DNA from 2 places in the Proteiniborus sp. MB09-C3 genome. Region 1 is predicted to be linked to the other one. Evidence: predicted binding sites of a transcription regulator. Region 1 holds the regulator's gene; the other holds the start of a gene.
The links. Region 1 encodes Rex, which represses fermentation and respiration genes when NADH is low (regulators of the CRP and FNR family bind a similar motif). Its sites were predicted from a motif close to ATTGTTAANNNNTTAACAAT; they were not measured.
Positions count from the first base shown of each region.

Region 2: the regulator Rex is predicted to act here: its motif matches at 1,696-1,715, upstream of QO263_RS01135 (YeeE/YedE family protein).

Region 1 covers NZ_CP127161.1:3,704,822-3,708,255, forward strand. Annotated here, with positions in the region: gene QO263_RS18120 (acyl-CoA dehydrogenase) at 1-501, opposite strand, end outside; gene QO263_RS18125 (redox-sensing transcriptional repressor Rex) at 1,368-2,006, opposite strand; gene abc-f (ribosomal protection-like ABC-F family protein) at 2,226-3,434, shown strand, end outside.
Region 2 covers NZ_CP127161.1:239,037-242,470, reverse strand. Annotated here, with positions in the region: gene QO263_RS01145 (ABC transporter permease) at 1-395, opposite strand, end outside; gene QO263_RS01140 (ABC transporter substrate-binding protein) at 397-1,416, opposite strand; gene QO263_RS01135 (YeeE/YedE family protein) at 1,731-3,035, shown strand; gene QO263_RS01130 (FAD-dependent oxidoreductase) at 3,115-3,434, shown strand, end outside.

The DNA.
Region 1 (3,434 bases):
TATGTATACATCTGCCTGTCCACCATTAGTTATAAATATTTTTGTTCCATTTAATACATAATCGTCACCATCAAGAACTGCAACAGTCTGCTGCCCCGCTGCATCAGTACCTGCATTGGGTTCTGTAAGACCAAATGCTCCTAGGTACTCTCCTTTAGCTAAGGGTACCAAATATTTTTGCTTTTGCTCCTCTGTTCCAAATTTCAATATAGGCCAACAACCAAGAGATGTATGTGCAGAGCATATTACCCCAGTAGTTCCACACACTTTTGAAAGCTCTTCTATAGCTATTGCATAAGCTACCTCATCTCCACCTGCACCGCCATATTGCTCTGGTATAGGTATGCTTAACATATTATACCTTGCCATTTTTTCTACGCTTTCTCTGGGGAATCTTTCTGTCTCGTCAATTTCTGCTGCTATTGGCTTTATCTCTTTTTCAGCAAACTCCCTCATGACTTTTCTTATGGCTTCCTGTTCATTTGTAAGGCTAAAATTCATTTTATTCCCTCCTCATTATTTTGTATTATAGAAAAAATATTGATATTTTTATAACATACTTCATTTTATATATGCAAAACTCTTGCCATTTATTTTATTATACTTCAATAGAAATTAAATATCTATTATCTTTGTTAATCTCTTGTCTTACATTTTCTTAACAATATGGCAATAATTAAGCACTTTATGCGACTGATAGCTAATCACAACGACTTAATTATCGAACTTTTTCATGATGTTTGTTAATAAAATAACGTTATTTGCTCAATAAGAAAAGCAGGAAAATAGGCTAAGTATTCAAGTAAAACTGAGGGTTTGGCTCCATAAGTATCATAATAAGATATTAGTAACATAATTTCGAATCCTTCACCATTTAATTACATTGAAACTCAAAAATAGTCTGTTTTTGTCTGTTATTACTACACTATGTGTCCAATATACGGACACTACCCGTTTTTCATTTACTTTTTAAAACATATTTCATAATAACATAAGTAAATTCTCATTTAGGCAAACATTTTCAACTACAGAATCTAGTAATTGATTTATACAAAAGAGCTATGACATCCTTGTAGTTCAAAGAGATCATAGCTCCTAATGTGAATTTATAAAATAATACTTAGTATACACTGTTTAATTTCTTTTCTAGTATCTTTTGAAGTTGACCAAATATAGAGGTTATAATCCAATAAGCAAGCATCACAGCTGCAAATGTCTCGAAAAATTTGTAATTTGAAGCCCTCAAAAAGTTTCAAAACATGTTAAGTGTCCTACATGTATAGATTCTTAGTGAGTAGGGTTTATACTACCTGTCTCAGGATGACGATTTTCACACAGTTTGTCGCCTTTTTGCTTTCCGACACGTTTTATTCTTTATTCACTTCTTTAAACATATATGACAATATAAATAAGCTCTCATTTAAATGAACATTTTCAACTACAACATCCTCAGGAACCTTTAGATCAGTAGGAGCAAAGTTCCATATGCCTTTTATATTACTTTTAATAAATTTATCTGCTACTCCCTGTGCATGTTCCTTTGGAGTAGTTATAATTCCTATTTCAACTCCATTATCTGCAATAAATTTTTCAAGTAAATCAACATCATGTATCTCAATATCTCTAATTTTTAAACCTATTACCTTAGGATTCTTATCAAATAGAGCTAAAAGCTTAAATCCAGCATCTTCAAACCCTCTATAATTTGCTATTGCCTGCCCAAGATTGCCTGCACCTACTAAAACAGCTTTATAAGTTCTCTCCAAGCCTAAAATTTTACCAAGCTGTTTATATAGCTCTTCAACATTATAGCCATAGCCTTGCTGTCCGAATCCTCCAAAATTATTTAAATCCTGTCTTATTTGGGAAGCTGTAAACCCAGTAATATTACTTAGTTCTTGGGATGATATTCTATTGATATCTTTATCTAATAGTTCACCTAAGTATCTGTAGTATTTAGGTAGTCGTCTTATGACTGCCATAGAAACTCGATTTTCTTTTTCCATATAAATTTTCCACCCACTCTTATTCAGATTTTCATGTCGCGAAATATTTAAAATATTATATCATTAGGTTAAATTTCTGTCAATTTGACAATAGTAACCAATTTCCATTATATCAATAGTATTGTTTCTTACCCTTTTAAAAATAATACCCTATTGTTTCTTTTTTAAACGTTTTTTGATAAAATTATAATAATTAGTATGAAGCGAGGAGGAAACAAAGTGATAGTTTTATCATGTAGCAATATATCTAAAAGCTATGTAATAGATACAATACTAGATAAAATCACTTTTTCACTAAATGATAATGAAAAAGTTGGTCTTGTTGGTCTAAACGGAGCTGGCAAATCAACATTATTTAATATTTTGTGTGGAAGAATTTCTATGGATTCTGGAGAAATATATGTATCAAAGGATTGTAAAATAGGCTATCTTGAGCAAAACACACAAATAGAAAGCGATAAGTCTATTTTTGATGAAGTTATGGATGTATTCACACCTTTAATAGGCATGGAGGAAAAACTGAGAGAGCTTGAGCATAGTATCAGTGCAGAAGGTCAAAAGCAAGAATCAAAACTGCTGGACTCCTTAATGGATGAATATGCTCATCTCATGGAAGAATTTCAAAATAAAAATGGATATGGCTTTAAAAGCGAAATTAAAGGAACTCTAAAAGGACTAGGTTTTAGTGAAGAACAGCTCTATATGCCTGTAACTCATTTGAGTGGCGGACAAAAAGCAAGAGTTATGCTTGCAAAGCTACTCTTAAGCAAGCCTGATATTCTACTTTTAGACGAGCCTACTAACCACCTTGATATACAAGCCATAGACTGGCTAGAAAGATATATTAAGGAATACAAGGGTGCAGCAATAATAATATCTCATGATAGATATTTTCTTGATAATACTGTGTCCAAAATATTTTATCTAGAAAGCTCTCTATTAAAAATATATGGTGGAAATTACACTAGCTTTATGAAAAAGAGAAAAGATGAGTTAGAGCTTTTAGAGAAAAAATATGAAGAACAGCAAAAAGAAATTTCAAGACAGGAGGAAATCATTAGAAGATTTATGTCCTACGGAGGACAAAGATATATAAGACAAGCCCAAAGCAGACAAAAAATGCTAGATAAGATGAAAAGGATAGATTCTCCTGCTAATGAAAGTAAAAAAACTAAAATTAGATTTGAGCCAAAGGTAAAGAGTGGAAATGATGTAATGTCTGTAGAAAACCTAAATAAATCCTTTGATGAACGCATTCTGTTTAGTGATGTAAGCTTCAAAATATATAGAGGAGAAAAGGTTGGGCTTATAGGACCTAATGGTGTAGGAAAAACAACCCTTTTCAAGATGGTCATGGGAACAGTACCTATAACTGATGGAACCATAAATTTAGGTCACCATGTCAATATAGGGTATTTTGATCAGGAA
Region 2 (3,434 bases), 420 kb from region 1:
GCAATAAATAAATTGCTTACCATATTTCCATTAGAAAAAATAGTAGAATTATTAAACATAGGTAAATTAGATTTCCCCATAGTTATTCTTAAATTAATTGAGTATAATCCTAGCATTATCAAAATCCCTGAAAGCAGGTCATTTATTTTAAGCTTTACATTAAGCACTCCTGTCATAGCTCCAGCTAAACCTCCTCCTATGACAGAAAGCAAAAGAGCTACAAAAGGGTCAACCCCTTTTGTAATCAAAACTGCGGATATACTAGTTCCCAATGTAAAGGTTCCATCGACTGACAGATCAGGAAAGTTTAAAAAATTATAGGTTATATAAACTCCCATTACCATTATTGAAAACATAAAGCTTTGTAAAAGGATGCCTAATATAAAATCATTCATATTATTCAGCTCCCTTCACTAAGGCTGCTCTTTCTAACAGTTCTTCAGGGATATTTACACCAAGTTTTTTTGCAACATCTTCATTTATTATTAATTGTGTTTCTTTAAGCATTGATACAGGCGCGTCCTTAATGCTTTTACCTTCAAGTATTTCAGCAGCCATTATGCCTGTTTGATGTCCTAGTTTATAGTAATCAAGCCCTTCGCAAGCAAGAGCTCCATTTTTTATCATTGGCTCATCTACACCTATGATGCCGATTTTGTTGTTCATAGCAATCCTAGATATTATTGGCATATTCGAAGCTACTAAATTATCAGAAGGAAGAAATAAAAAATCTATATTTTTTATCTTAGCATTTAATGCCGGCTCAAATTCTGATGTATTAGTAACAGGAATTTCAATTATTTCGATATTCATGTCTTTAGCTGATTCCTTTGCTATATCCACTTGCAGCTGTGAGTTAAGCTCACTAGTATTATATAAAATCCCAACTTTGCGAGCATTAGGAAATATTGTTTTTCCAAGCTCAAGCTGTTTAGCCACAGGAGTAAGGTCACTAGTACCTGTTACATTTCCTTCTGGGGCATCAGGATTTTTAAGCAGGCCTGCATACACAGGGTCGGTTACAGCTGTAAATAATACTGGAATGTTTTTAGTAGAGTTATGTGCTGATTGAGCAGAAGCTGTGGAAATAGCAAGAATTAAATCTTTTTTCTGGGATACAAAGTTTTGAGCAATAGTAGTTGTCAAGGCAATATCTCCTTGAGCAAACTGAACATCTAGCTTTAGGTTTTTACCTTCTTCATAGCCTTTTTCTTTTAAGGCATCAATGAAACCAGCCCTAGCACTATCTAGTGCAGGGTGCTCTGCTATTTGACTTATTCCTATGGATATTGTGTTCTGGGAATTGTTATTGGAATTACCAGATGAACAAGCACTTAAAAATAAAGTGATAATTAAAAGAAATGAAACTAAGCCTAAGCAATTACTTAGACTGGTGAAATGTTTTTTTCCTACCATACTACCGTCCTCCAATTTTTAATTTTTTGTTTAAAACCCTTCTACGTTTTCCTACCTTGCTCTCATAGCTACTTATAGCACTAGAGCTGCCTACAATAAAACAAACCTACTAACAATAATAATTAAAAATTATTTTATAACCTCTTCGACAAAATGTCAAGGAAAATTTTGAACTTAGTAAAAAGCAATAGATTTTTTAGTGCTTTCAGAATCTTTAATACTGCATAAGAAAAGCTAATTATAGGAAGCGTATTGTTTGTTATATAATAAAAAAAAGAGAATGTTAAAAAAAAAACAATGAAAGGGGAATAGAAATGCATACAACAGGAAAAATCAACAAAACTCAATTAATTATTGCTTTATGTATTATTGTTCTTATTGTAGTTTTTGGGAAACTCTTAAGTGAAACCAACAACAAATTAACACTTTATCTTATTACTGGAGTAGTTTTAGGATACATACTTTCTCGTTCTAGATATGGTTTTGCAGGAGGAATCAAAAGAATTTATGTTACAGGAGAAGGTAGTCTCACTAAAGTACTTTTAATTATGTTTGCAGTTACTATGGTTGCATCAGCAGGAATCCAATGGGCAGCTGTAGCAAAAGATGCAGTACCTCAATTTAGAGCTGCTTCTTCAGACCTGGTTATTCCTGGAAGTGATTCAGTACAGATGCTTAATATCTCTACAATACTTGGAGGACTTTTCTTTGGTATTGGGATGATGCTTGCTGGAGGATGTGCTTCAGGCACACTTAGCGACTTAGGTGAAGGAGAAATTCGTTCTGCAATAGCTCTTCCATTCTTTGCTCTATTCGCCATACCAGGGCATGCTTTAAGACATGTAATTGCAGATTCAGAAATTGGAAAGATTGGTGCACAAGTATATTTGCCAGATGTATTTGGATTTATAGGAACAATTATTGTTTCTTTTGCATTGCTATTAGTATTATACGTAATAACTAGAAAATATGAAGATTTTAGAAAAAAAGAAGGTTTTTATCAAGAGACAGTTTTTGAACCAAACGAGCAGCCACTACCTGAGGATAAAGATTTTAAATTATTTAGCTATAACACATATCACAAATTCTTCATTGAAAGATGGAGCTTCCTTAAAGGTGGAATGTTATTATCAATTGGATTTATATTTGTGTTAAATACAACAGGGAAAAACTGGGGAGTTACTTCTGCTTTTACAAAGCTAGGAGTTAAAATAGTGAATTTCTTTGGTATAGAAATTACATCACCAGCTTTCACAAGTATTGTTAAGGATGTAAACGCGGGACTATTATATGATGCTGGAACACTTAGAAATTTTGGTATTGTAATTGGAGCAGCTTTATGTATGTTATTAGCAGGTAATTTTAGATTCAATTTTGATTTCAAATTTAAAGATGCTGTATATTATGCTATCGGTGGAGCACTTATGGGATTCGGTTCAAGGCTAGCAGGTGGATGTAATCTTGGCGCACTATATTCTGCAATCAGTAGCTTTTCATTATCTGGATGGGGATTCCTTGTTGCTCTTTGGTTAGGAGGAATTGTGGCACTTAAAATGTTTGAAGGCAAAGTCAACATAATACCACCGAATAGATATAAGCAAAAAACCAAAGCTTCATAGCTTTTGCAAACGTTTTACTCTTAGTTCAATATATGTCTGTTATATAAAGAAAATAAAACCATAAAGGGAGGAAAAGATTATGAGTAAAAGAATTTTAATAGTTGGTGGAGTAGCAGGAGGAGCTTCTACTGCTGCAAGAGCAAGAAGGATAGATGAATCTGCAGAAATTATTATGTTTGAAAAGGGACCTCACGTATCATTTTCAAACTGTTGTTTACCAAATCATCTAAGTGGAATGATAGAAAATAGTGATGACCTTGTGCTTATGTCTCCAGAACAGTTTAAAAACCAGTATAATATTGAAGCAAGAGTAAATAGTGAAGTTATTAAAATTAACAGAGACAAAAAAACTATTACAGTTAGGGACTTAGAATCACAGAAAGAATATGAGGAAGTATA